Regions from separate parts of the Legionella hackeliae genome, predicted to be linked through region 3. Evidence: riboswitches for the same ligand, from Rfam matches in the RefSeq annotation. Region 3 holds a riboswitch; each other region holds the start of a gene.

Region 1 (6,454 bases), 660 kb from region 3:
TACAAGCTGATTGTTAAAAAGTGAGCAAGCGGTTGATTATGTAGAAAGAACCAGCAAAGACAATCTATCTTTTTTAGGTCTTTTTTTGCGCCAATAAGATACCAAACAAACCGGGAATGTGTCTGCCTGCTTTATCCTTCTTGTGCAGATGACCTGTCGTTTCTTTATACTCTAAAATAGACCAGCCGCTATCTTGATAAACATGATAAAGCTCGTCTTGTTGTGGAAGAAAGGTGAATATATTTGGGAGTGAATAAAGTTCTGATTGAACAGGAAATACTAAAAAATGATAACCATTTTTCTTTGTGATCTCTTGAAGTTCAGCCAATAATGACGGTATGCGTCGCGCATTTAAGAACTGCAAAGAAACCGTTGCAAGAACAAAATCATAGTGGGCAGATTCAAGTTCCAAGGGCTTATTTAAGTCGTATAATATTGTATTAATCCCCGGCAACGCTTCTTTTTCAACGATATCGTGGATAGTTTTCAGTGCAGATTGACTGTGATCAATCCCGGTTACTCGATGCCCCATTTTTGCTAAGTACAGCAAGTTTCTGCCAGACCCACAGCCAACATCCAAAATAGTTAGGTTTTGTAAATGGCCTAAATAAGTCTCGTAGACATAGACTAAATCGCTATGCACAGCCCCTAAACCGTATTTCTTGTTAAAATAACGAAGGGGTATGCAATAAAACTCTAAAGTTGCATTAAATGTTTCACTCACTGGAACCACTTTGTGCCATATGGCAGGAGGAATAAGAAGTTGAGGATGTTTTTTATCAAGTCTAATCCGTGACTGCTCTTCTCCCTGACCATTCATAAATACAAAATCAATTTCTCCTTCGTGCAAGGAAAGCTTTCCCCAGGTTCCCTCTTTTGTACTGTGTTTTTCAAGGAAAAACTTCAGTTTTCCCTGACTATGAATTTCCGTTTGTTTATAACATAGCAAGCCATTGTACCCTGTTGTCATGGTAACTTATTCCTTGATTTGCCCACCGCTTAAGGGAATACCTCATATATTCTTTCTTACACCTTTATTAAATAACTATATGCTCATCTGGTCTTAGAGTAAGCACCTCATACCCACTGCTTGTGACTAAAATTGTATGTTCCCATTGTGCAGATAATTTATGGTCCTTCGTGACAACAGTCCATCCATCCCCTAAAGTTTTGATGTCCTTACTCCCCAAATTGATCATTGGCTCAATAGTAAAGGTCATTCCAGCCTGTAGTTGTAAACCCGTATTGGGTTTTCCAAAATGCATAACATCGGGTTTCTCCCACATTGTTTTACCAATCCCATGCCCCCCAAATTCACGAACAACAGAATATCGATTTTTTTCAGCATGCTCCTGGATAATACTTCCTATATCTCCAAGTCGAATACCAGGACGAACGATATCAATGGCTTTATAAAGACATTCTTGAGTAATCTTCACCAGCTTTTTAGCAAAGGGGCTGACATTGCCGACTAAAAACATTTTACTTGTATCACCAATATATCCATCTTTTTGTACTGTAACGTCAATATTAAGAATGTCCCCGTCTTTAATAATTTTATCAGAGGGTATTCCATGACAGACAACATGATTGATGGATGTGCAAATGCACGCCGGAAATCCATAGTGATTTAAGGTCGAAGGAATTGCATTTAAGTCTTCAATAATATATTTACGACATCTTTGTTCAAGCTCATGCGTACTTACACCCGCAACTACATAAGGCTCAATCATATGAAGTACTAATGCCGCCAAGTTTCCGGCTACTCGCATTTTTTCTATTTCTTCAGGCGTCTTCACTAACATAATGCATTTCACCTAATGAGGCTTGATTTACCATAATTTTAAGAATTTCAGGATAAGTGATGGTAGGATTCTCTTCTGCCAATTTCCCTACCCGAATCCAATACTCCGCTTGTGAATTTATTGAGCGACTCATAGCTCTAGCCATTAGTTTTGTTGCCTCATGTAATTCATCAGATATTTTTACGATGCCCATAGACTCCTCCTAAAACGCGCATAATATGCTATTTTGAAGTAAAATGAAATGATATGTATCATAATGTATTCTTTTCAATGATATGGGGTTTTCTTATACTAGAGAATTAATTGTGATTTTTTTGAACAGAATGCTACAATTTCTCATGCTGTCTTGAAAACGCTTCCATGAGATATACTGATTTAATTGATCCTGATTACGTGATTTCTTCTAACAGTAATCTGTGTAAAAAATATACCATTAAGAGATATTTAACTGACATATCCTATTTTATAAATTTTCGTCCATGGCAAATACCAAATAGGGTCTATAGAAAACTTTATACCAATTGGAAAGCACGCGTTAGCGTCCATCAAGAAGACATGAATCAGGCCTGGGAAATAATCCTCCCTTTGCTTGCTCAAGAAAATATGTGTTTCAAAGTAGCCAACCTTAATGTAATTGAAAAATTTAAACAGGGTAGACAGGACAGACTCGAGCATCTTCTTGAAGAACATAAGCGGTTTTTACAGAATCAGAACTCTCCAAATCTAAAGTTTTTAAGAAAGACTTTTCATAAAATATATCAAGAAATAGATTCATACCGCCGTAGCGAATGGCGATTCATTTCTTTCATACAAACTTACCTAAATTACGTAGTTTCTTTTTCCAATACTCTTTAAATAGAGACGAGCTATTTATTTATACAAAAAATATCTATGAGAACCTCATCGATTTTAGAAAACAAAAAGTAAAAAACAGCTTACGATTCTAGGAAGGAATGCAGTTTACTATCTATATTTCTCCTGGATTTGAAAAGGAGTGTCAGAAAACTTTGGAAAAAATAGAAGAACATTTACTAAACGCTAAAATTAGACCAGGAATAATTTTCCCCACCGATAGACAACTCGGGATTTATAGTTCAATTCGCCATCCCGGTAAATGGTATTATCATAAAGCCACTGATGTTAATTTGGAGACCTATAATCCGGGTAATATCGACGACCCATTTAGTTTTTTTAAAACACTACCTGCTGAAAAAATAATGCACGAGGACGAAATACAAACATTTCTTCAGCATAAAGACAGTGCTGAACTTATAGTATCAGCACTTACAACAAAACAATTCATTGCCCCTTCTCAATTAAAAGCCCTTGCTATGCATAAAGAGAGTGTTGTGAAACACATACAAACATTATCTTTGAAGAGAAAAAAAGAATTAATAACTGATTGTTTAGATAAATCCTCAAACTTAGGAAAATTTTTTAGAATTAAACGCGGTATCTTTAATCTAAAACCAGGCCATGGATCATTAAAACAATTAGAAAATATTCGGTTAACAATTAGTTAATTAAGCGTAGATTCTGCCTTTACTTAGTATTTTCCATAATGTAGCTATATCCACTCGGGAATCTTCAATCACACATTAAAAGGAACCAAGCTGTAGAAATGTGCATAAGTTTATCCATTAAAACTAAGCTTTTATCCAAATAAAAGAGTGAAATAATTTTTCATTCATTGACAAGAAATCCAATGCTCGCTTAGCATAGCTGCAATCCGAAAAGCAGGTAAGTATCCACCGATTTTCTGGATCTATAGATGGCTCGGGGTGCCGGTAACGGCTGAGAAATACCCGTCGAACTTGAACTGGTTAATACCAGCGTAAGGATTGCCTTGAAATCACGCATCTACTGCTGTGTGCCTTTTGCCATCTCACATTTTTAATTATTAAGGAGACTTGGCAAATGCATCAGCTTCATTCTAGAACCACATTATTATTAAATTGGTATGCAAATCCCTATCATACACCGCTTTTTGTAGCCCAAGCGCTAGGTTATTACAAAGACGAGGGTATTCATTTAGCTATTTTAGAACCTAATGATCCCAGTGATGTGACTGAAATTGTTGGTTTGGGGCAGGTCGATTTTGGGGTCAAAGCAATGATTCATACGGTAGTTGCTCGCGCCAAAGGCTACCCGGTAAGTTCCATTGGGACTCTTCTTGATGAGCCACCCACAGGGCTAATCGCTTTAAAATCGAGCGGGATAAAAACTTTTTATGATATTGTCGGTAAGCGGGTTGGATATATTGGTGAATTCGGTAAGAAGATTATTGATGATTTGGCAACACTTGCCGGCATTGATGCTGGTAGTTATGAAACAGTACGCATTGGCATGAATCTTAGTGATGCAATTTGTCGTCAGAAAGTAGACATTGGAGTGGGTTTCATTAATTTTCAACGTGTGGAATTGGACTATTTAAAAGGAGAGACCATTTTTTTACGGCTTGATCAATTAGCAGGCCTGGGTTGCTGTTGTTTTTGCTCTGTTCAGTTTATTGTCCCTGATGCTACCTTGAAAAATCCTGAGTTGGTTAAAGGATTTCTCAAAGCTACATCGCGTGGCATGGCCTATACCCTGGAAAACCCTGACGAAGCGTTTGAATTGCTGTGCGAACAAAAACCACAATTGGCCAGTGAAATGTATCGCAAAATTTTCTTAAGGACATTGCCTTTTTTCTCGCGATCTTTAATGAATGTCGAGCGCGATTGGGCAAAGGTAGCACGTTATGCACAGCATTTAGCAGTCATTGATAAGCAGTTTCCTCTGAATGAATGCTACACGAATGATTATCTACCTGAGGCTCCTTTTAGCGAGATTAATCCTATCGCTTGCTGTATTTAGATAAAAGACATTGTTTCCCGCATATTGGTATGTAGTTTGCTAAACTAACAGTAAAAGCAAAAGCATGGATTGGGGGATACTATGAAGCAATTGATTTTGCATCCCACCGAAATCAGTCAATGGCATGCGCTGGTTAATGAAGCGCAAGCCACTACACAGCTGGTTCTCAACGAAAATACAGAGAGTTATCTGGTATTTTTGCTGATGAGGTTTTCTCAAGGACCAAGACTGATTGAATCCGTTATTGCCTTGGATTTCCTGGAATCAATGAATAATCCGCGTCGACAAGTTGAGTTATTAAAAGATGTGGGAGACAAAAGTCTATTGTTCTGCGGGCTTTTCCCGGGTATTGCCAAAAAGCGTCACGTTAGCCTTGACTATTTTGCCGATATTGGTCAAGCGGCCTATCTTACGGTTGGAGAGCTCTACGAGAGACAGACCGGTGATTTGTATTTTCAGTTAAGTGCCCAATTTCTTTCTCTGCAACAAATACTGCGAGCAATGCGCGGAGAGTTCTTTGAGGCTTCATCATTAAATAGCATTGTATTATCAAAATTTGATTCACCCTTACAATGAGGAGCGCGCAGACGTGTTAGCCATTGCCTTCTCCTCGGTGGGCAAAATTAGATAGCCCTCCCCAATCACCTTTTTCAGCCATTGATAAGCAGGATGCTTTTTTGAAGTGACTAATGTTAAACGCATTTGATTGCCACGATTTTCCATAAACGTGGGTTGATAGAGAATCTTTGCAATCGAAATACGACCATTCTCATTTTTTTCAAGATGTAGTGACAATAAACCACTGCTTCGATTTTTAAGACTACCCTGATTCGATATAAAATTCCCCAAAGAATAAGCGACGAACACTTTTCTGCCATTTTGGGTGGTTAACCAGGCAAAAGGTTGCACGCAATGTGGATGTGACCCCAGAATCGCAAGCGCTCCTGCTTCAGCAAATTCTTTTGCCAATGCCTGTTGCGCTTTATTAGGACGAGTTTGATATTCCACCCCCCAATGGGGCGTGACAATAACAGCGTCGTGGGTTTTAGCGAGTTCACTAATTAATTGCAGTACTTGTTGTTTATCGCGGTAACAATGAAGAACTTGGCGATGTTTGTCTGCAATGCCATTGGTATCCTGAGTACAGGCCAACCAGGCAATAGAGACATTATTACTCGTTGTTTCAGCAAACCAGGCATCCTCGCTATTTTGCCGACGTGTGCCAGTAAAGGCTATTGCATTGGTCTGTAAATTGGCGATGGTTTTATCGATACCAGTTCCCCAACGATCCAAAGTATGGTTATTGGCGGTGGAAACCACATCAAAGCCTGAGAGTTTTAATGCACTAATTAAGGAAGGCGGATAGTTAAACATAGGAAAAGCAGTATAAGCCTCTTTAATATTTGTCGTACTATTACCTCGACTGTCAAGCATCTCAGCTGCAGGGCCTTCTAAATTTCCATACGTAATATCGGCGTTATCCAATTGAGGAATGACAGCTAACCACAAGGTACTAAACCCTTTTTCCATCCCCGTTTTTTGTAAGGGTTTATGGAGAAGCACATCACCGACGGCAATAATATGAACATTGCCGGCAAATAATGGGGAGAATAACCAAAAACTAAACGCGAGGATTAGCCTTGACATGGGATTCTCCGAAATAGCTAAAGATTATTTTTTATACATATGCCATGCCAAATAATTTTTTTAAAAATTGCTTTTTTAAAGTGTTATTACTTAATAAATTCTTAATCTTTTTTGTATAAAATTAAATCACATTTGCCATAACAGGA
Region 2 (6,454 bases), 1.6 Mb from region 3:
ACAGGTAGCAGTTTTCCTCACTGCGCTTTCATTGTTTTTGTTCTCACTTTTTCCATTATTGCCTTACGTTTTGCATGGATTTATTTAACTTTGCCTTTTGAAGCACTAATTGCTCGCCATCGTCACAAAGCCTGGCATCGTCCTCACTTACGTGTCATTGCTGTAATATCACTGGGTGGCGTGCGCGGAGCAATAGCCCTGGCAGCAATTCTCTCGCTGCCAACCTTAATGCCCGATGGCGCACCCTTTCCTGAGCATGATTTATTAATAACAATAGCAGTGGGCGTAATTCTTTGTTCTTTATTGGTCAGTATGGTAATACTTCCGTTACTTCTACCCGGATTAAAAGAATTAATTAAAAACTCACCGAATGATGAAGAGAAAGAAGCGATTGTTTCTGCAGTAGATGCCGGTATTAAAGCCATTGAAAAAAAGATGGATAAGTTATGCGAAACAATGAATGAATCGGAAGCCGACATCTGTAAGCAAGTGGGAAATACTATCCTGGCGACACTCAATCAATTCCTCGCATCGAATATTGCTGTAGAAGCGGAAAGCGACTCTAATAAATTAGCCTTGGAGATTGAATTGGAGTTACGCTTAGCAGGTTTAGAAGGGGCACGTCAGGAATTACGCGCGTTAAGAAAAAGTGGGAAAATAAATAATACCACGATGATGTCACTTATTGGCAGGCTTGATTTAAGACAAATCTCGCTAGTGAATAGTAATCGAACTGGTAATAAAACCAGCAAAATCTAAGGTCTGTTCAATACACTATAAAATATCAATATGCCGCAGTTTATCCACAATATCCCTGGATACCGCGGACGAGCCGCGGCACGTGGACTAAATGGATTTCGCGACTAGCCAGGGCCTCTTGAGAATCCCCTAGATTACCGACATGCCGTGATTTATCCACGGTATCCCTGGGATACCACGACAGGCAAGGGACATGGCTTCAAGATGAAATATCAATACACCCTGATTGCTGAAAACAATAATAATCTAATAACTCTTGTACTAATAAAATTAAAAAGGTAAAAATGAGAAGCCTATAAACTCATAAGGATTACCATGAAATTATTTTTCACAAAAGGAGCTTGTTCTCTAGCAGTAAGAATTGTAATTAATGAAATTGGTATTGATTGTGACTATGAAGCAGTCAATTTAAAAACTAAACGCACCGAAGAAGATCGAGATTTCTTAAAAATCAATCCGAAGGGTGCAGTACCCACTCTGGAATTAGACGGTCAAATACTCACTGAGAATGCAGTAATTCAACAATTTTTGGCCGATAAATTCCAAGCTCGTGATCTATTACCACCAGTTGGTGATTTTAAGCGCTACCAAATTCTTGAATGGGTAAACTTCATCACCACCGAGCTGCATAAGAGTTTTTCAAATCTCTTTAATCCAACTATTCCTCAAGAGATGAAAGACAAAGTTTACATCCCCATGATTAAAACTAAATTAGGATATATTGATAAACACCTAAAACATAAATTTCTTATGGGCGAACAATTTACCCTACCTGATGCTTATATGTTCGTTATGTTATTGTGGGCAAAAAACTTTAAAATTGACTTATCAGGCTGGGATCACTTACCAGGTTACTTTACTAACCTCCATAAAAGACCAGCTATTGTGAAATCACTTAAGGAAGAAACACTAGAGATTGCTTAATTATAAAGACTCAATGCAAACAAATTGCTCATTGTCATTACCTATAAGGAAATGACAATGAGAAAAGTGGGTTAGTCAGAGATGATAATTCATTAGTCAACTTTAGGACGAACAATAAGTACATCACACTCAGCACCATGCAAAATAGCATTGGCGGTTGAGCCGAGTAACAAAGCTAAGCCATGTTTTCCATGACTTCCTGTAACAATTAAATCAATTTTCTTTTCTTTGGCAACACGCAAAATTTCATTTTTTGTAGAACCAAACTCAATCATGCAATGTGCACTGTCCACCCCTAGCTTTTTAGCTAATGCTGACAATTCTTTCTCAGCTTGCTCACGAATTGAAACCTCAACTTCAGCAAATCCTGCAAAACCTGGGTATGCATAAGCGGGAATAGGTTCAACAACGTGAACCAAGAGTAAATCCGCTCCATTTTCTTCAGCAATTTTTTTTGCCTTATGAGCTGCTTTTATTCCTACTTCATCAAAATCTGTCGCGAATAACACTCTTTTGTACATAATCTATCTCCTTGACCCCATCAGTTCTAATAAAAAAGAAAATTTAATTTTCATAAGTAGCAGTTTACTATAAAATTTACTGCTCTTAAATTCAAATAGACTTGGATTTAACGAGATTAGGGGTGTTCTTAAAGCTAACCATGCTTTTAAGGACTGAGAAATACCCATTGAACCTGTTCGGGTAATGCCGTCGAAGGGATAATGTATGTTTTTAGATGTTGCAGGAACCATAGCTTCCTTATTAGCTACTTATTATTTCATTCAACTGAATAACAAAGCATGGCCGGCTAGCCTGTTAGCCACTCTAATTAATGGTTCGTTATATTGGCAAAAGGGAATCTATGCTGATATGTTACTTGAATCATTTTATTTCGTCAGCACGTGCTACGGTTGGTATTTATGGCAGAGTCCAACTTCAAATGCAACGAAAGTAATTAATCGTTTATCCATCAAGCAGTGGCTGATACTTTCCGGTATTACATTCAGTCTTTTTGTGCTTATCGTAGAGCTACTAAATAATTTTACCCATTCTGACATCACAGTACTAGATGGCTTAACAACTTCACTAAGCTTAACCGCGCAATGGTTAATGTGTTATAAAATTAGAGCAACATGGATTCTTTGGTTTGTAACAGATGCAATTTATAGCTACATGTATTTTCATAAACAATTACCCTTTCATTGTTTACTCATGCTGCTGTACATCGTTATGTCAATAATTGGCTATCGCGCTTGGGCCAAGCAGCAGAAAAATCTACCGCCAGGCCTTAACCGTACGCTTAACCCAATGCATTAAGCCCTGTGGTAGAACGAATCCAGGGTTTATACTGGGTTAACCCTGCAGGAAGATTTTTCGCCGCCTGTTGTGCCTGATCAAAACGACCATACTCTCCCAGCGTTAAGACGTACCAATTAATCCCTTGTCGCTTGGTTAGACGAATTTTTGTATTCGTTAAATGATGGTCATTCACAAAGCGCTTTACGTCCTCAAGATTCAAACTTGCAAGCAATTGCACTGTATATTGCTTCTGTTGTGTTGTGCTATCAGGAGTTTTTACAGCAACGGTTGTTGTTACTTCAGAAGCCAATGCAGGGTGAGCCATAGCTTTCGGAGTATCTCGGGTGGAAACCACGTTTCTTTCCAGGCTTGCTACTTGCTTAGCGGGTGTGTTGCCAATAGTTTTAGGTATTACAACTACCTTATCCATAACCACTAATGAGCTGTTTTCCTCTTCTTCATCTAGCACAATATCCACTACACGTTTTAGTGGGGAGGGTTGTGTTTCTTGTCTTGTAGACGAAACTGTTAATGAAGGAATGTAACTATCCGTCCTTTCATTGTAATTTGGTATCTCACTGGCCAGAGTGCGTTCTTCGTTGGGAAATACTGGCGTACTAGTAATCACAGAGGGTAATAATTTCTCAGCAGCTGCTACACGTTGAGTACTCTCCTGAACAGGAGGTTTTGTTTGCCTGAATAAATCCTGGTTTTGCCAAACATACACTGAAGCTAATAAGGCGACTGCCAATGTTGCACTTAAGCCTATATATTTTGAATAAGACGATTTTTGCAAACTTGCAGAATTTAATGTTTCTGGGCAAAAATAGCTAATCATTTCTTTATTGATGCGTGCAATATTACCGCCAGTCAACTGATAAAATTGCTCCAATCGCTTATCTGACATCGTTAAGTCAATGCGTTTAAGTGAGGGAAGGTTGTTTAAAACATACGTCTTGGTTTCATTTTCTGTTAAAGCACCTGGCTCTACACGATGAACTAAATGATCTAAAGAGGCTGCTTCCAGTTTATTTAAGCTAGCCACCAATGAAAAGTCAGAAATCAGACATACATGGAAAAAGCATTGTTCACCCTGCTGTTTTAATTCAGTTAAGAGATCCACTAAGAAGCTGTCACTAACGTGTTGGGCATCGTCAATAACGACTAGAATGTGGGCTTTCCTCTCGTTGATTTGCTGTATCAAATTCGCAAAAGTCAGTTCAGAGTCAGCACGTAAATGCAACAATGTTGCAAGTTGTGCTAATAAACCAGCTTGAGAAAAAGGAGGAGTGGCTTTTAATAAATATGATTTGATTTGTGAATCCAGACTAGTCTGTAACAATTCACTAAACGTTGTCTTACCGCCTCCCTCTTCAGCCAATATGGCGATTAAAGCATTATTAAATAAAACCAGGTGATTGATGAAATCAATTTTGGTAAGCCAGGCACTGGGTTTAAACGTATTTTTAGTGCTGGTCATTTCTTTATTCTCAGATTCATGCATCACATTTTGCATTTTATTAATCTCCTTCAACTGCATCTTCCAATACCGAGCGCAACAGGTTTTCGGATACATTAGCCTCTATATAGCAATCTCCTGGTGCTCTCATTAATATGAAGCGCAAATTTTTATTTTTTATCTTTTTATCCTGAGACATTGCAATCCGCAATTGATCAAGGTCAATATCTTTAGGAATTCGCCGAGGTAACTCTGCCATTAACAACATTTCATCAATACGTTGTACTGTTGTTTTGTCCAATTGAGCAAATTGCTCAGACAATAGTGCTGCACAATAAAGTCCTATAGCTACTGCTTCTCCGTGAAGCCAGCGACTATAGTTGGTATAGGCTTCTAGAGCATGAGCAAATGTATGGCCTAAATTTAAAAAAGCACGCACTCCTGTGATCTCATGCTCATCTTGTTCGACATAATTTGTCTTTATCTGGCAACACTGGCTAATGACTGCAGCCAGACTCGAAGAGTTATTCATTCCTTCTTGTAAAAAACTCCTAACCAATTCCAGAAACTCTCCACCTGACAATAGGGCATACTTGATAATTTCAGCAAATCCAGCATGAAACTCACGCTTTGGTAATGTATTTAATGTATTTAAATCAATAATTACAGCGGCTGGTTGATAAAAACTACCAATCATATTTTTTCCAAGTGGATGATTGATTGCAGTTTTGCCACCTATAGAGGCATCAACTTGAGCCAATAAGGTTGTTGGTATCTGTAAAAATCGCACTCCACGTTGATACGTTGCTGCAGCAAAACCAGTAATATCACCTATTACCCCACCACCCAGCGCAATTAATGTTGTATCTCGATGATGATGTTTAGCAATTAATGTATCATAGATAGCAAATAAACTTTCTCGATTTTTGAATTCTTCACCATCTTGAAGAATAACAACATCACATTGTTTATCAGCAAATGCCTTTTGCAGATCGCCAAGATAAAGCGCCGCTATCTTTTCATTCGTTACAATAAGAACCTGTTCACCTGCTAAATAACGATTCAGTATTGCCGGGTCATTTAAGGCGTTATATCCTATGATAATGGGATACTGATGGCTAGGTAAACGAAGCACTATCTCCTTATACAAGTCAAACTTCGCCATAAATGTATTTAATTATATTATTTGCTACTGCTTTGACAGTTAATTTATCAGTTTCAAAACTAATATCAGCTAATTCATCGTAAAAAGGTTCTCGCTCATCTCGCAACATTTCTAACCGACTTTCCAAATCTTCCGTTTGTAACAAAGGTCGTTTCGTGTCACGCTTGGTGCGTTCATATTGCTGTTGTAACGATGTTTTTAGGTAAATAACCGTTCCTCGTCCAGCTAAAGCATTACGATTTTCAGGTGTCATAACCACACCACCACCGGTGGCCAACACAATGTTGGTTTTTTGTGTCAATTCATCAATCACTTTTTGCTCTCGACGACGAAACCCTTCTTCTCCCTCAATATCAAATATCCAAGAGATATCGGCTCCTGCACGTTCTTCTATTACTTCGTCAGAATCATAGAACTCAAGCTTGAGCTCCTTTGCCAAAGTACGGCCTATTGTGCTTTTACCCGCTCCCATCGGCCCTATCAAAAATATATTTCGTACTTTAACTATGCTCATTTTTAATTACATACCCCTTCACTGAGACACAAGATGAAAACCCTTATGCCTTGATTAACATAGTACACCCCAGAAAAAATTTAATGCCTTTTTTCCAACTGCCTACCAAATTTTTTTAATTTTACATCTCTTACAGCACGCTGCCTTTGGCTATCAAAGGATTTTGGCGATAAATTGTTTGATATTATCCTAGGAGTAATGAAAATGAGCAACTCCTCATTTCTAGTTGAGACAGATTGATTTCTAAATAATGGACCTACAACCGGTAATTCACCTAAAAAAGGGATGCGATTAATCTCATTATTTTTATCTTGTTTATAAATCCCACCCAGGA
Region 3 (6,454 bases):
CTTACTATTATCCAATGCTGGAGTCATTAGCACGCCATTTTAATTTTGATGTCGAAACTCCCTTCTGTGATCTGCCTGAGTCAATCCAAACTACTATTCTTTATGGCAGTAAAGAATTGATTGATTTTCATTATCAGCGACCTCATGGCGGTTTTATGTCGAAAAGACATAGCTTTGAGGGAGTAATTCCGAATATGCAGCGCCGTTATCGTGAATCAGACTCGTCTATGGTACGTGAAGAATTGGCGAAATATCTTTCCTCTCGTCCTTGTGAGACCTGTGCTGGAGCGCGTTTGCGCGAAGAGGCTCGACATGTTTTTGTTGATGATAAAAATTTGCCAGAAATTACGGCTTATCCTATTGAGGAAGCTTTTGAGTTTTTCCGGGGCTTGCAGCTAACAGGTTATCGTGGCGAAATTGCCTCCAAAATCAATAAAGAAATTGTTGAACGTTTGGGTTTTTTGGTAAATGTAGGATTGGATTACTTATCCCTCGCTCGTAGTGCCGAAACGTTATCGGGTGGTGAAGCTCAAAGAATTCGTTTAGCTAGCCAAATTGGATCTGGCTTGGTAGGAGTAATGTATATTCTCGATGAGCCATCAATTGGATTGCATCAACGTGATAATGAGCGTCTATTAAAAACGCTCTTACATTTGCGCAACCTGGGTAACACTGTCATTGTTGTTGAACATGATGAAGATGCCATACGTGCTGCTGATTTTGTGTTGGATATAGGGCCTGGTGCCGGTGTTCATGGAGGCCAAATTGTCGCCCAAGGAACGCCTGCCGAAATTATGAAAAATAAGCAATCGCTTACCGGTCAATACCTTGCGGGCTTTCAATCAATTCCAGTGCCTGAACGTCGTATTGCTCATAATAAAGAAAAAATGCTGCAGCTAAGAGGAGTGCAGTGCAACAATTTAAAGAACGTGAATGTCAATATTCCTTTAGGCGTTATTACCTGCGTTACTGGCGTTTCTGGTTCTGGCAAGTCAAGTTTAATCAATGACACACTTTATCCTATTGCTGCGAATAAATTGAACCGTGCTAGTCTTCTAACTCCAGGTTCTGTTAAAGAAATTAAAGGACTGGAACTTTGTGACAAAGTCATTGATATCGACCAAAGTCCAATTGGTCGCACGCCACGCTCTAATCCTGCGACCTACACGGGCTTATTTACACCTATTCGCGAATTGTTTTCAGGAACACCTGAGTCTCGAGCACGCGGCTATCAGCCCGGGCGTTTTAGTTTTAATGTGCGTGGCGGACGCTGTGAAGCATGTCAAGGAGATGGCTTAATTAAAGTGGAAATGCATTTCTTGCCCGATATTTATGTTGCTTGTGATGTTTGTAAAGGAAAACGCTATAATCGCGAAACGCTGGAAATTCAATATAAGGGCAAAAACATTCACGAAGTGCTGGATATGACTGTTGAAGATGCGCGAACCTTTTTTGATGCAATTCCAGTCGTTGCCAGAAAATGCCAAACATTAATTGATGTTGGACTTTCCTATATCCGATTGGGGCAAAGTGCAACAACACTTTCCGGGGGAGAGGCCCAACGTATTAAGTTAGCGCGTGAGCTATCTAAAAGAGATACTGGCAATACCCTCTATATTCTTGATGAGCCGACAACTGGATTACATTTTCACGATACCAAACAATTGCTGAGTGTTCTTAATCGCTTAAGGGAACAGGGTAATACAATTATTATCATTGAGCATAATTTAGATGTGATAAAAACAGCCGACTGGATTATTGATCTTGGTCCCGAGGGGGGGAGCAAAGGCGGTCAAATTATTGCCAGTGGAACCCCGGAAGAGGTTGCTGGCTGTAAAGAATCATATACCGGACAGTTTTTAAAACCCTTGTTAAGTAAGCGAGGGTAGGGCGCCCTTGTATTGGATTGCTTCGCAGTGCTGCCAAAAACCAGTTCATAATCATTCTAAGTCCGGTCGCGATACAAGTCCTCGTCATTGCGAACGCAGTGAAGCAAGCAATTCTCTTAATTGAAAAAAAAGAGTGGTTTTGTAAACAATAACCACTCTTTAATACTGGGAATTAACCTTACAGTGCTTTCATAAAGGTTGTTAAATCTTCTTTTTCCTGTTGTGTTAATTTCAACTCCAGGATGAGATTAAAGAACTCCACTGTATCAGCTAAGGTCAACAAACGACCATTGTGAAGATACGGTGGTGAGTCTTTGATTCCGCGCAAGGGAAAGGTTTTGATTGAACCATCGCCAATAGCCTTCATTTTATTTACCATCACAGGCTTCAAGAAACGCTCAGTTTTTAGGTTATGCATGGTATTATCGGTGTAATAAGGAGGCGTGTGGCAAGTCGCACATTTGGCTTTGCCAAAAAATAAGGCCTCTCCACGTAGCTCTGCTTCTGTCGCTTTCGTTGGGTCCAAATGGCCATCAATGGCTAATTTAGGTGCTGGTGGGAAATCTAATAACTCCTGGAATTCCGCCATAAAATGAATTTGGCTACCGCGTTCAAGAATGTTCACACCCTTTTTCGTTGCTATGACGGGATCTCCATCAAAATAAGCGGCGCGTTGTTCAAATTCGGTAAAATCTTCGACGCTTTTGAGTGCCCGTTGTGAACCAAATAAGCGCTGGATATTAACGCCTCTTAGGCTTGGTGTATCGAGACGGTGCCGTACTTCTTGAGGGCGAATATCACCGACAAGGTGCGTGGATGCGTTGGTATGACCATTCGCATGGCAATCAAAACAAGCAACGCCACGGCTTGGAATTTTAGTACGACGATCGTCTGTTTGATTAAACTGTTGTTGTGGGAACGGTGTCACTAATAACCTTAAACCTTCTAATTGCTTAGGATTTAGTATTCCGTTAAAAAGCTCAAAATAGTTATTAATGGTGACCAATTTTCCTTGCGATACATCGCCTAAATCAGGTCGCGTTGTCAGGAAAATAGGTGCTGGGAAAGGGGGTAAGAAATGATCAGGCAAATCAAAATCCAAATCAAAACGAGTTAAATCGCGATTTTCCTGTTTATTAATTTCATCAATTGCGAATTTGGGAAAAAGCATGCCTCCTTCAGGATGATTCGGATGAGGTAACGGCAAAAATCCTTGAGGATATACCCCTTTTTCTTTAATCTCATCTGGCGTCATTTTGGCCAGCATATCCCAAGTGATGCCTTCAGGCAGCTTTACGCGCACGCCTTCCTGAATAGGCTTTCCATTTGACATTTTGGTATCAGTGGAAGGTTTGTTGCTCATGATGCATAAGCGTCCTGTTTCTAAACCATTTTTTTCAATACACCACGGATCAATAAAGTTATGTGCGATGAGCGATGGGCCGTCTTTGCCGTTGACAATGAGTATCGCTTACTCTAGAGTACGTGCCTTCACCGGGGGTGCTTTGCAGTGATGCAAGGCTGAGAAAAACCCTTATAACCTGCTCTGGTTAAAACCTGCGGAGGGAGTGTGAGACCAGACTATTTATATAGCAGCTCCGCTATGCTGTCTCCATTCCTTTCACTATTTTTTAGTCAAGGATATTATGCGAGACCCTTTTTATAAATTCATGTTGATCACTCATCGACAACAGATTTCATTGCCAGCCTATTTACGTTTTATCGAACAGTGCGTTGCCTCAGGTGCCGGTATAACCAGTGTGCAACTTCGTGAAAAGAAGGCGTCTTTCCAAGAGTTATTGCCCTTTGCCTCCGAACTCCATGCACTTCTAAAGTCCTATCAAATTCCTCTGATTATTAATGACAATATTAAGCTCGCCCTGGAAATAGATGCTGAAGGGGTGCATTTAGGTCAAACTGATGGCTCGCCTGTGCAAGCCAGACAAGTTTTAGGTGCAAATAAGTTGCTGGGTTTGTCGATTGAAAGTGAAGAGGAGTTGGTACGAGCGAACAATTACGAGCTAAACTATATTGCAGCGAGTGCTGTTTTTGCGAGCAAGCATAAGCATAATCTTCGACGACTTTGGGGGATTGATGGTGTGAGGGAATTGGCCCGATGTTCTTTACATCCCATAGTTGCTATTGGGGGTATTCATCAATTGAATGTCATTGAAGTACTCTCCGCTGGTGCAAAAGGCATTGCTGTTATTGAAGCTCTTCATGATGCAGAGGAACCTGCGGTGATGGCCCGAAAACTCCGTTATTTAATAGAAGGAAGAGAATATGCTGGCGTTAATGAATGAATTAGAGTTATCAGTAGTCAATTTACGCCAAGAAAAACCACTTGTCTTATGCTTAACCAATGTTGTTACCATGGATTTTATGGCGAATAGCTTACTGGCTTTAGGGGCTGCGCCATTAATGTCTGAAGCGGAAGAAGAAATTGAAGAATTAGTGAACATTAGTGATGCAGTGAATATTAATTTAGGAACCCTTCATCCCGCCTTTTGTGCAAGAATTCAAAAAGCTGTTGAAGCAGCGGCCGCACGAAAAAAACCAATAATTTTTGATCCTGTAGGCGCTGGGGCGAGTCAACTGAGGACAGATACTGCCAGAATGTTACTGCCTTATGTCAATGTAATTCGTGGTAATGCCAGTGAGATACTTGCTCTTGGAGGAGAACATAGTCATACCAAAGGAGTCGAAACAGTCGACAATGTCAGCACAGCCACGGATATAGCCAATCAACTTGCACAAGGAAATAAAATAGTTATTGTTAGTGGCCCTGTTGATTACATTACAGACGGCACACAAGCAAGTTATTTACCGTTTGGATCACCGTTAATGCCACTTATTACTGGGATGGGTTGTACATTGACTGCGGTGATTGCTGCTTTTGCAGCCTTGCAGAATGATTTCTATAAAGCGGCGCTAATGGCAACTGCCTATTTTGGTTTATGTGGTCAATTAGCTTACACCAAAACAAAAGAACCAGGCTCTTATAAGGCGCGTTTTGTGGACAGCTTACACGCCCCCGATTGGCCTTTATTCAAAGGATTGCTTTTGGCTGCAAATCATTCAGAGTAAAGTATTTTTGTTTTCCCTTAGAATCTCTTCTACGCTTAAAGGATAAGAAAAAAGTCGCCTGGGTTATGGTTTTGCTATGGGGAAAACATGGAAGATTATGAGAATAAATACATAGCCTTATCGAATAAACTTGTAATCATAGGTTTTGGTAGCATCGGCCAGGCTATTTTACCGCTGTTATTTCGTCATTTAAAACTTACTCCCTCGCAAATCATTATTATTACCAAGGATGAACAAGGTGCACAGGTTGCCAAAGAATTTGGTCTTTTTTTGGAGATTATGGCGCTTACTCCGGAAAATTATCTGCCTTTTTTAATGAATATTTTGTCAGAGGGTGATTTTTTATTGAATTTATCTGTGGATGTTTCTAGCGTTTCACTGATAAAACTTTGTCAGGACAAAGGTATTCTTTATCTTGATGCCAGTACAGAGCCTTGGAAAGGTGGTTATGTTGATAAAACACTGTCCCCCTCTTCGCGTTCAAATTATGCGCTGCGAACAGAGGTTTTAAAACTAAAAAAACATCAAGCACCCACGGCGGTAATCACTCATGGTGCTAATCCAGGCTTGGTTTCCCATTTTGTAAAGCAAGCCTTGTGGAATTTAGCGAACGATGAACAATTACTTATGCCTCATCCATCCACGGCAGAAGAATGGGCTTTATTAGCTAAGACACTGGGTATAAAGGTCATTCATATTGCTGAACACGATACACAAATTACCCCAAGGCCTAAATTAGCCAATGAGTTTGTAAATACTTGGTCAGCGCATGGCTTTATTGCCGAAGGAAGTCAACCTGCTGAGCTTAGCTGGGGTAGCCATGAACGTCATTGGCCAAAGGATGCTCATCACCATGAGTTTGGCAGCAAAAGTGCTATTTATCTCAATCGTCCTGGGGCAAGTACAAGAGTGCGTTCCTGGACTCCTGGTCTTGGATCTTATCACGGTTATTTAATTACCCATGCTGAAGCTATTTCTATTGGTAGTTATTTAACTTTAACTAACAAAGACGATCTGTATCGTCCTACCGTTCACTATGCGTATCTGCCTTGTCCTGATGCTATCTTGTCGTTACTAGAACTTCAAGGGAGTGAATGGTGTGAACAAGAAGAAAAGCGACTCATTTTTTCCGAGATTTTGGAAGGTATTGATGAACTTGGGGTATTGTTAATGGGCCATACTCGAGGTGCATATTGGTATGGATCGCAATTGTCCATTCATGAGGCTCGTCAATTGGTTCCTCATAATAATGCCACTAGTTTGCAAGTCGCTTCTGGTGTTTTAGCAGGATTAATTTGGGCAATAAAAAATCCACAAAAAGGTGTCGTTGAACCAGAGGAACTTGATTATCAATTTATTTTGGAAATAGCCAGGCCTTATCTTGGTAAAGTGAAAGGTTATTATACCGATTGGAATCCGCTTAGAAACAGGGAAAAATTATTTAAGGAGAACCTGGATTTAGCTGATCCTTGGCAATT

What was found. Region 3 has a riboswitch for thiamine pyrophosphate ahead of thiE (thiamine phosphate synthase). Riboswitches for the same ligand answer to the same signal wherever they lie in the genome.
Positions count from the first base shown of each region.
Region 1: it holds a riboswitch for thiamine pyrophosphate, as region 3 does, so the genes downstream of both, LHA_RS14075 (ABC transporter substrate-binding protein) here and thiE (thiamine phosphate synthase) in region 3, are expected to answer to the same signal.
Region 2: it holds a riboswitch for thiamine pyrophosphate, as region 3 does, so the genes downstream of both, pnuC (nicotinamide riboside transporter PnuC) here and thiE (thiamine phosphate synthase) in region 3, are expected to answer to the same signal.

Region 1 is NZ_LN681225.1:3,177,542-3,183,995, forward strand. It holds gene tehB (SAM-dependent methyltransferase TehB) at 74-970, opposite strand; gene map (type I methionyl aminopeptidase) at 1,038-1,805, opposite strand; gene LHA_RS14060 (ParD-like family protein) at 1,786-1,998, opposite strand; gene LHA_RS14070 (hypothetical protein) at 2,759-3,328, shown strand; TPP riboswitch at 3,573-3,664, shown strand; gene LHA_RS14075 (ABC transporter substrate-binding protein) at 3,723-4,661, shown strand; gene LHA_RS14080 (hypothetical protein) at 4,743-5,237, shown strand; gene LHA_RS14085 (CapA family protein) at 5,229-6,308, opposite strand.
Region 2 is NZ_LN681225.1:2,277,969-2,284,422, forward strand. It holds gene LHA_RS10055 (Na+/H+ antiporter) at 1-759, shown strand, start outside; gene gstA (glutathione transferase GstA) at 1,075-1,683, shown strand; gene LHA_RS10065 (universal stress protein) at 1,776-2,204, opposite strand; TPP riboswitch at 2,313-2,421, shown strand; gene pnuC (nicotinamide riboside transporter PnuC) at 2,410-3,000, shown strand; gene LHA_RS10080 (AAA family ATPase) at 2,984-4,498, opposite strand; gene aroB (3-dehydroquinate synthase) at 4,503-5,606, opposite strand; gene aroK (shikimate kinase AroK) at 5,593-6,120, opposite strand; gene LHA_RS10095 (type IV pilus secretin PilQ) at 6,201-6,454, opposite strand, start outside.
Region 3 is NZ_LN681225.1:397,594-404,047, forward strand. It holds gene uvrA (excinuclease ABC subunit UvrA) at 1-1,889, shown strand, start outside; gene LHA_RS01895 (hypothetical protein) at 2,068-3,252, opposite strand; TPP riboswitch at 3,376-3,475, shown strand; gene thiE (thiamine phosphate synthase) at 3,536-4,192, shown strand; gene thiM (hydroxyethylthiazole kinase) at 4,173-4,976, shown strand; gene LHA_RS01910 (homospermidine synthase) at 5,064-6,454, shown strand, end outside.